DNA from 3 places in the Nonomuraea composti genome. Region 2 is predicted to be linked to each of the others. Evidence: riboswitches for the same ligand, from Rfam matches in the RefSeq annotation. Region 2 holds a riboswitch; each other region holds the start of a gene.
The links. A riboswitch is a leader RNA that binds a small molecule or an ion and turns the genes downstream of it on or off. The one in region 2 is predicted to bind cyclic di-AMP.
Positions count from the first base shown of each region.

Region 1: it holds a riboswitch for cyclic di-AMP, as region 2 does, so the genes downstream of both, HCN51_RS62945 (hypothetical protein) here and HCN51_RS12065 (C40 family peptidase) in region 2, are expected to answer to the same signal.
Region 3: it holds a riboswitch for cyclic di-AMP, as region 2 does, so the genes downstream of both, HCN51_RS14790 (C40 family peptidase) here and HCN51_RS12065 (C40 family peptidase) in region 2, are expected to answer to the same signal.

Region 1 is NZ_JAATEP010000008.1:194,707-197,950, reverse strand. It holds gene HCN51_RS14120 (rod shape-determining protein) at 1-341, opposite strand, end outside; gene HCN51_RS14115 (methyltransferase domain-containing protein) at 420-1,001, shown strand; gene HCN51_RS14110 (DUF5302 domain-containing protein) at 1,050-1,250, shown strand; cyclic di-AMP (ydaO/yuaA leader) riboswitch at 1,404-1,538, shown strand; gene HCN51_RS62945 (hypothetical protein) at 1,728-2,453, shown strand; gene HCN51_RS14100 (alpha/beta fold hydrolase) at 2,606-3,244, shown strand, end outside.
Region 2 is NZ_JAATEP010000007.1:50,611-53,854, reverse strand. It holds gene HCN51_RS12070 (SSI family serine proteinase inhibitor) at 510-917, shown strand; gene HCN51_RS12065 (C40 family peptidase) at 968-1,372, opposite strand; cyclic di-AMP (ydaO/yuaA leader) riboswitch at 1,580-1,725, opposite strand; gene HCN51_RS12060 (3-isopropylmalate dehydrogenase) at 1,824-2,861, shown strand; gene HCN51_RS12055 (branched-chain amino acid aminotransferase) at 3,094-3,244, shown strand, end outside.
Region 3 is NZ_JAATEP010000009.1:48,662-51,905, reverse strand. It holds gene HCN51_RS14795 (C40 family peptidase) at 1-411, shown strand, start outside; cyclic di-AMP (ydaO/yuaA leader) riboswitch at 1,406-1,571, shown strand; gene HCN51_RS14790 (C40 family peptidase) at 1,645-2,202, shown strand; gene HCN51_RS14785 (hypothetical protein) at 2,316-3,137, shown strand; gene HCN51_RS14780 (M48 family metallopeptidase) at 3,149-3,244, shown strand, end outside.

The DNA of each region.
Region 1 (3,244 bases), on a different contig from region 2:
GCGATGTCCTGCAGCGCCTCGCGGTCGATCGGCGTGGAGTCGCCGGGCAGCGCCATGACCAGGCGCGGCCGGGCGTACGGGTGCCAGTGCACCTTGCGCAGGAAGTGCCGCACCATGCGCCGGGCGAGCTCGGCGTCGGCCGGCAGCCCGCCGCTGACCGGCCAGTGGGTGCTGCCGCCGCTGTCGGCGACGGCTTCGGCGCCGTACCGGACGATCTTGCCCGTCCGGACGTCGCACATGACGACGGAGGGCTCGTCGAGCACGATGCCCTTGCGTCTGACGTAGATCCGCGTGCTCGCCGCTCCCAGATCCATCGCCAGGTCACGACCGAGGAGTCTCATCGCGGGGACTGTTTCCTGATCCGTCCCAACACAACACCACGAACGGAACGGATCCCCTTTACCTGCTGTACTGGGACCGTGCTCGACTACAGCCTCGAAGCGGCGCGTTACGACGAGACCCGGGGCGGGCTGCCCCGCGCGCGGGCGGCGGCGGAGGCCGTCCGGGGTCTGATCCCCGAGCCCGGCACGCTGCTCGACCTGGCCTGCGGCACCGGGCTGGTCACCAGGGAGCTGGCCGCGCGCGGCCTGCGGGTGCTCGGCGTGGACGCCGCCGCCGGCATGGCCCGCCTCGCCTCGGAGCGGGTGCCGGTCGTGCTGGGTGACGGGCGCCGGCTTCCGGTACGCGACCGCTGCGTGGACGCGGTCACCACTTTCTGGCTGCTGCACCTGCTCGACGACGCCCGTCCGGTCATCGCGGAGGCGGCCCGCGTGCTGCGGCCCGGGGGAGTGTTCGTCACGACGGTGGATAAAAAGGCCGCGCACCGGCCGGGCGACCGGTCGCCCGCGACGGACGGGGCGGAGATCGTCATCGCCGAAGCGGCACGGCGCGGGTTGCGGCTCCGCGGCGAACCGGGCACGGGCAGGGGCGTTCGGGGGGTCCCGACCCGGTTTTCCGGTTGCTGGCCTTCACCTCGCAGTGAGCCCGGTTTCGCGTCATAAGCGGTGCCGTGCGAAGCTGTGACTGTCCCCAACACCATGGAGGTCCTCATGGCGGATGCACCGGAGCCGGATGTCAGCGACACTCCGGAGGACGAGATGAAGCGCAAGTTCCGCGAGGCGCTGGAGCGCAAGCGCAACCAGCACGCGGGTTCGGGCGCGGGTGGCAGGGGCGGCGACCCATCCAAGATCCACGGGGCGCACGGTCCGGCTGCGAGTAAGAGATCATTCAGGCGCAAGAGCGGCGGCTGAGGCTGGAATCTGGCGGGGGTACGGCATGCCGTGCCCCCTTTTTCTTTACCTAACCAGGTAGATCTTTTGCCCGATACGTTGGCATGTGTCCGTTTCCGTGGCTAACGTATTCGCCATTACCAGCCGGTTACCCGGTCCTTACCCCAGAAGGACCGCCGGTTGGCGCCGAATCCCGAACGTCGGGAACCGGGGAACCACCTCCGTTGGGGTGAATCCGGCCACGCGCCGGTAGGGCATCTCCACGCCCGAACCCGTCAGCTAACCCGGTAGGCGTGATGGAGAGGACAAGTTACTTCATGCACCAGCGCGTCGTTCCCCCAGACCGCGTCTTCCCGGCCGCCGCCCGCTGAGCGGCCCCCTTCCCCAAAGGCTCGTATCTTGCGCTCCGCGTAGCGATCTCGCGGCGCCCTGCCCCGCCGCGCCCTTTTTTCCGTGAGTGCAACCTCCCTGTCCCCCAGTGAAGGGTTTTGCTGCTTCATGTTCGCCTGTTTTGGCCTGCGTTCCCTCGCCGTGCTGACCTGCTCCGCCGTCGGAGCACTGACCGTCGCCGGCACGGCCGCCCACGCCGACTCCGACACCGGAGAGAAGATCCTGCTCAAAGGCTCGACCACGGCCTCGTACTTCTGGGACGACGCCTCCGGCCGCGCCGGTGACACGGGCCTGCCGGCCAGCGGCAAGCCGATGCAGAAGGGGCTGGCCGCCAGCCCGAGCTGGCCGCTGATGACCGAGGGATACGTCGTCTACAAGGGCAAGAAGATGCCCTTCTTCGTGGGCGACCGCGGGCCGGGCGAGCCGTCCAGCCGCGGCGTCATGCTGGACCTCGACGCCAAGACGTTCGCCGAGCTGACCGGCGGCGAGTTCAACGCCAGCACGCTGGGCGTGGACGGCATCGGCGGCGAGGGACACATCGACGTCGACTACGTCATCACCAAGTGGGGTGACGGCGTGGGCAAGAAGAACTACCCGGTGCCGTTCTCCACCGGCGCCTGGGCCGAGCGCGACCGCAACCCGGCGACGCCGCCGAAGGCCGACGAGGACGAGGACAACGCGGGCGGCCGGCTCGTGGACGCCCCCGTGGTGCCGGTGAGCGAGCCCAAGGAGCCGGGCGTGGCCGGTAGCACGCTGCTGGCCGGCGTCCTGACGGTGACGGGCGGCGGCGTGGTGCTCGGCGGCGAGCGTCTGCGCGCCCTCCTGCGGCGCTGACCTCCATAAGCAAGCCCTCTCCCCATAAGCAAGCCCTCTCCCCATAAACAGGCGCCTTCCCCATAACCAGGCTCCCGCCGTAAACGGACCCCCTCCCCATAAACACCCGGCGGCCTTTACGCGGCGACGACCAGAATGTCATTCTGGTCGTCGTGACCACCCGCGCAGCCGTGAACGGCATCGACATCGCCTACGAGAGCTTCGGCTCACCCACGGGCCGTCCCCTGCTCCTCGTCATGGGGCTCGGCGCCCAGCTCGTCCAGTGGGACGAGGAGTTCTGCGAGCTCCTGGCGGAGCAGGGACACCACGTCGTCCGGTTCGACAACCGCGACGCCGGCCTGTCCACGCACTTCCACGACCACGGGGTGCCCGCGATGGGCGCCGCGCCGCCGTACCTGCTGGACGACCTGGCCGACGACACCGCGGGCCTCATGGACGTCCTCGGCTGGCCGGCGGCCCACGTGGTGGGCGCGTCGATGGGCGGGATGATCGCCCAGACGCTGGCCATCCGGCATCCAGGGCGGGTGCTGACCCTGACCTCCATCATGTCCACGCCAGGGCCCAGCGTGGCGCCGCCCACCGAGGCCGCCGCCGCGGTGCTGATGGGCCGGCCGGCCGAGGGCCGCGAGGCGGTGCTGGAGCAGGCGGTACGGACCTGGTCGGTCATCGGCTCGCCCGGCTACGAGCTGGACCACGAGCGGATCAAGGCGATGGCCGGGCTGGCCTACGACCGCTGCTTCGACCCGGCGGGCACGGCCAGGCAGCTCGCCGCGATCATGGGCTCGGGGGAC
Region 2 (3,244 bases):
CGTCCGGGTGGCGGCCTTTTCTGTCTCAGCATGCAAGATACTAGGACTTCCGAGCAGATCCTCGGGTACTGTGGCTGCTAATGCGCCAGGTGCTCGTACTCATTGCCTGCCGCGGCGGGGCCTGTTAGGGCAGGTCGACGACCCGCCGCGGCGAGCGGTGTTGCGTCGGCCAGTAAGTCCCATCCGCCCGGTCCGTGACCCGGACCGCGAGATCAGGCCCGGTCGGGTTCGCGACCGGGATCCGGCTTCCCACTGGAACGCGTCCGCGAAATGAGCTGAGTGACATGTACGACATGTATGCCTGGAACCGTACGGAAGAGCAGCAGGACGAGGCCGCCGAGGCCCTGCAGACCGCGCTGGACCGGCGCGACAACGGCGGCGCCCCCCAGCATCCGAACCACTAGAGCCTCTTGGCGGTGCGCTCGACGGGGTGACGAAGACCTCCCCTTGTAGATACGGAGAGTATTGATAACTTCACTCTACGTATCCGTTCAAGAGGAGGTCCCCCCATGCGTGCGTCTGCTTCCGCTTCGCTGAGCATGATCCGGCGTGCCGCCACCGTCGCCCTGCCCGCCCTGGCCGCGGCGGCGCTGATCGCCGCTCCGGCCCAGGCGCAGGAGTCCTACCTGCGCATCACCACCTACCACGGTGGCAGCACCGCGCAGTGGTTCCTCACCTGCGGCCCCGACGGCGGGGTCCACCCCGAGCCGGGAGCCGCGTGCGACCGGCTGGAAGAGCTCGGCGGCGACCTCGACCGGATCCGGTTCCGCCCCGGCGTGGCCTGCCCGAGGATCTTCGATCCGGTGCACGTCGAGATCCGCGGTGACTACCTGGGCGAGCCGGTGGACTTCACCGACGACTACCCCAACCCGTGCTTCGTGGAGCGGCTGGCCGCGCCGATCGTGCCGGCCGTCTGAGGCGGGCGGGCGGCCCCGCGGGGGGAAGGCGGGGCCGCCCGCGCTTCGGCTCAGAGCGTGGCGGTCAGTGAGGCGGGCACCGGCTCACGGCGCTGTTCGCGCAGCTCCGCCCACTGGCGCACCCCCTTCGGGTCCGGCCGCACCGCGCCGACGAACGCCTGCCTGCGCCAGCTCGACAGCTTCTCCTCCTTCACGACGTCGCCCGAGTGCGGCGCGTGCACCATGTAGCCGGGCTTCGAGATCATCCCGACGTGGCCCAGGCCGCTGAAGAACACCAGGTCACCGGGCTTGAGCCGGTCCCAGTCGATCTTCCTGTCGAACGCCCCGTACTGTTCGCGGGCGGTGCGGGGCAGCTCGATCCCCGCCTTCTCGTACGCCCGGAGCATGAGCCCCGAGCAGTCGTAGCCCCGGTCGCTGGTCCCGCCCCAGACGTACGGGATGCCGCGCTTGTCCATCGCGAACTCGAGGGCGACCTTCCAGGCGGGCCTGGGCGCCTGGGCCAGGGTGATGCGCCGGATCTCGGCGCCGGTGAGGGTGGTGGCGTCCGCGTCGATGGCGGACCCGGTGGGTGATCCTGTGGCGGCCTGTGCGGAGGGGGTGTTGGTCAGGATGAGCCCGGCGGAGGCTGCCGCCGCCAGGGTGATGCCGATGCGAGACAGGGGACTGTCCTTCCATGCGGCCGACCGGGTTAGCTGACGGGCTCGGGCCTGGAAGACAGCCCTACGGCGCGGCGCGCCGATTCGCCCCTGGGGGGAAGGTGGGTCCCCGGCTCCACGCAGCGGCTGCGTGGATTAGGCCCGACGGACTCTAACGAAACGGCCAAAAGGTCGCAAACCCCTCAAACCGGACGTCCGACCACTGAGATGGTGTGTTCGTCAGACGAGACGAGCCGGTATGGTTGCCGTCATGGAGTCGCGTAACATCCGCCTGGCCGTCATCCCTGGGGATGGCATCGGCACCGAGGTCGTCGCCGAAGGGCTCAAGGTCCTTGAGGCAGTAGGCACGAAGATCGAGCCCACCCACTACGACCTGGGCGCCGCACGCTATCACCGTACCGGCGAGACGCTGCCCGACGCGGTGCTCGACGAGCTGCGCGGCTACGACGCGATCCTGCTCGGCGCGATCGGCGACCCCAGCGTGCCGCCCGGCATCCTCGAGCGCGACCTGCTGCTGCGCCTGCGCTTCGCCTTCGACCACTACGTCAACCTGCGGCCGGTCAAGCTGTTCCCCGGCGTCGCCACGCCGCTGGCCGGCACGCCGACCGAGAACATCGACATGGTCGTCGTGCGTGAGGGCACCGAGGGCCTCTACGCCGGCACCGGCGGCGTCATGCGCCGCGGCACGCCGCACGAGATCGCCACGCAGGAGTCGCTCAACACCGCCCACGGCGTCGAGCGCGTGGTGCGTTACGCGTTCGAGAAGGCCAAGGCGCGCCCGCGCAGGAAGCTGACACTCGTCCACAAGACGAACGTGCTCACCTTCGCCGGCGACCTGTGGCAGCGCACGGTCAACCGCGTGGCCGAGGAGTACCCCGAGGTCAGCACCGACTACTGCCACATCGACGCGGCCTCGATGTTCTTCGTGACCCAGCCCGAGCGCTTCGACGTGGTCGTCACCGACAACCTGTTCGGCGACATCATCACCGACCTCGGCGCGGCCATCGCCGGCGGCATCGGCCTGGCGGCCAGCGGCAACATCAACCCTGAGGGCGCGGCGCCCAGCATGTTCGAGCCGGTGCACGGCAGCGCCCCCGACATCGCCGGCCAGGGCAAGGCCGACCCCACCGCCACCATCCTGTCGGTCTCCATGCTCCTCGACCACCTCGGCCTGCACGACGAGGCGGCCCGGGTCGAGCGGGCGGTCGCCGCCGACATCGCCGAGCGCGGCGCGGGCCGTAGTACCCAGCAGATCGGTGACGACATCACCGCGCGAGTATCCGGCTAGGACCGCCTAGCCCCGTACGTACGCGCCTGGCGGTCCGAGGAGGACTGCCGGGCGCGTTTTCGTGTACCCGGACCACGGCGGCAATCCGGGCTGACCACCCCATCAGCCGCTTGCCATCCCATATAGCGAGACAATAGGAAGTACGGACAGCCCCGACGGGTGTGACAGCCTCCCGGAGGGGTGACCGGATTCCGGTAGATTTCGGTAGACCGTAGAGAGAAGGACCGACGTCATGACCATCGCTCAGAAGCTCAGCTTCGACGTGCAGCTATCCGACCACGCTCGCACCGCGGCCGAGCGGGAGCAGGTACTGGCGAACCCGGGATTCGGGCAGACGTTCACCGATCACATGATCTCGATCGACTACACCGACGGCCAGGGCT
Region 3 (3,244 bases), on a different contig from region 2:
GCCTACAACCCCGGCAACCCCAACAGCGTCGGCATCAAGTACACCGGCCCCGCCTCCGGCAGCGCCGCGGCCGCTCTGCGCTTCGCGTACGCACAGGTGGGCAAGCCGTACATCTACGGCGGCACGGGGCCGCGCGGCTACGACTGCTCCGGCCTCACCCAGGCGGCCTGGGCGGCGGCCGGCGTTTCGCTGCCCCGCACGACGTGGCAGCAGTGGTCGTGGGGGGCCAGCCGCCGGGTGTCGCTCGACGCGCTCCAGCCGGGGGATCTGATCTTCAGCGAGGGTTTGGGACACGTCAGCATGTATGCGGGTAACGGGCAGATCGTCCACGCGCCGCAGACGGGCGACGTCGTCAAGGTCGTCAAGCTCTCCTCTTACGGGCGGTCGCTGGTGGGTGCGGTCCGCCCGTAATCGTCCCGCTTTCGCGCGGCGGTGGGTGAGGGCCGATTTCGGTCCCTGACCGCCCGGGTTTCGGTCACGTACGGGTGCGGCCACGCGCCCCCCGCCAGGGGAGGTCGCAGGGGGTCGCCTGGCGTGGCGGCGGGACCGGGTCACGCCGGCGGCGCGGTGGTCGGCGTGGTGCCCAGCGCGATTGTCCGGTGCGGCTGGAGAGCCCGCCTTGGGCGCCGCCCACCTTGCGCCGAGCTCCACCGCGCATCGTCTCGCCGGCCCGGCGCCGGACAGGCGCGCGAAATCCGCCTGCCCGGCGCAGTGCCGCCTGTGCGGCCCGCGTGCTGGGGCGGCGCGTAGTGGGGTGCCGCGTGGTGGGGCGGCGCGTGGTGGGGCGCTGCATGGCGGGGTGCCGCGTCGTGTGCCGCCTGGCGCCGCCGCGTCGTGCGCGCATTCGTGCGCCGCGGCGCGACGAGACGCGCGTTGCCCGGGTGGCGCGTGAAACGGCGGGTCTGGGGCGGAGGGTCGGCAATATCTACGATGCTCCATCGTAGAGAGGGGCTCGCAAGGTCTTCAGAGAGGGCCACATTCAGCGGGGATGGATACGGATGGAGCCGTAGGTACCCGTGCTTCCCCCGGCATGGCGCGCATCATGGCACGGAGCGGGCGGGAGCGCTCCCAGTGGCGATACTCAGTTTGAAGTGTGACAAATGTGACGGATGTGACGGGTGGGACCTGACAAATGTGTCAATTCTGAAGTGTGAGGAGGGTCACATTTCGGTAACGGAGCCCGATGTTCCAGCAGGGATTTCGATCCTGACAAACCCTCCTGTCTGATCTTTACAGCCGGACTCACCCTTTGCCGATCCGTGACCTTTCGGCGTAGCTTCTGGCGTCGTCGCGGTGAACAAGCCATGTCCCCGCGAACCCGCATCGGTCCCTCCCGATGTGAGACAGATAAAAATCCGCCGGCCGCCCCCCGACCATCCCCACACCAGCAAGTTCGCGTCGGGGCCAGGGCGGCCTGCCGAATCCGTGCAGCCAGGAGGCACGGAGCCGGGGACCCAGCGATCCCAAGTCCCCAAGGGATCAGGGGTGAATCGGCGCGCCCATGCGTGCCGTAGGGCGACTTCCACGCCCGAATCCGTCAGCTAACCCGGTAGGCGTTCGTGGAAGACACAAGGAGAAATCCTGTCTAGTCCCCTGCAGAACCCCCGCCTGTCCCGCCTTGCCCTGAGTGGCGTTGCACTCACGATGACCGTGACGGCCGGAGGTCTGATCCTCCATGCCCCAACGGCTCGGGCGGAGACGACGAGCGATGCGGCCGTTCCGATGACGGTCAAGGCAGTGACGAGCACCGCGGCGATGAGCACGGCGGTGGCGAGCACGGCCAAGACGTCCAGGAAGGCCACGACCGCCCAGCGAAGGGCGGCCAGGCTCGCTCGGCAGCAAGCGAAGGCCCGCAAGGCCGTCGCCGTGGCCAAGAACCAGATCGGTGACCCGTACCGGTACGGAGGCACAGGGCCTGGTTCGTTTGACTGCTCCGGTCTCGTCCAGTTCGCCTGGAAGAAGGCCGGCATCAAGCTCCCGCGCGTGGCGAGCAGCCAGTTCGCCCGCATCAGGCACAAGGTCTCCTGGCGCAATCTGCGTCCCGGCGACCTGATGTTCTTCAGCGGGCTCGGCCACGTCGGCATGTACGTCGGCAAGGGCAAGATGATCCACTCGCCGCGGACAGGTGAACGGGTACGCATCGACAAGCTGAGCGGATGGCGCCGATCGTCCTTTGTCGGCGCGGTTCGTCCCGGCATGTGAAGAAGCCCCGTTCGGATTCTTGGAGGATTTCCTGGATCCGGACGGGGCTCTCGCCTGTCCGGGGACTTACGCGCTGGAGCCCGGCGCGGTCCGGGCCACTACGATCGGGCATCGTGTTGGAGCGGGTGAGCCGGCGGGCCGTGGTGGCGGGGCTGCTGATCCTCGTGCCCTCCGCCGCCGCTCCGCTGCCCGGTTCCCCCATCCTTCCTCCCGAGCTGCGCGATCTGTGGCCGGGGCGGCGGACGGCCGTGAGTCGCGGTGCCCGCTCCACGGTCGCGGGGCCGGCCGGCGCCTCGCCGACGTCGCTGGCCGAGCTGGCGCGCACGGCCGACGGTGCGGCGGTGCGGGTCTCGGGCGTGCTCGGCCGGCCCGTACGGCCGCTGATCGTCCTGCCCGAGTCCGGACGGGACGCCGCCCGCCTGGCCCGCACCACCCCGCTCGACGGGCTGGCGGCGGTCGCCGACGGGCGGCGCGTGATCGTCGTGCCCGAGGCGTTCGCCAGGCTGAACCGCACCGGCAGGGACGTCGTCCTGACCCACGAGCTGACCCACGTCGTCGCCGGCACCGGCGGCGTGCCCGTCTGGCTGTACGAGGGTTTCGCCGACTACGTCGGCTACCGCGACTCCGGGCTGCCCGTCGCGACGGCCGCCGCCGAGCTGGCGGCCGAGGTACGAGCCGGACACCTGCCGAACGCTTTGCCCGGCCCTGAGGCTTTCGCCGTGAACGGGGCCGACCCCGGCCGCCTTGCCCGGGCGTACCAGGAGGCCTGGCTGGCGTGTCGCTTCCTCGCTGACCGGTTCGGTGAGGGGACCCTGGTGAGGCTCTACCGTGAAGCCCGGGTGGCGGGCGTCGATCGGGCGCTCGCCTCGCTGGGGCTCTCCGTCGCCACGCTGACGGCACGGTGGCGCACGTACGTGCGGGATCGGCTCGTGTGAAGGGGAGGCAGATGAGCGATCGAAGAGACGCCGATGACGCGGCGCGGGAAGACGAGGTGACCGGGGAAGACCGGATACCGGATGGGGCGATGGCCGCCGTGGGGGCC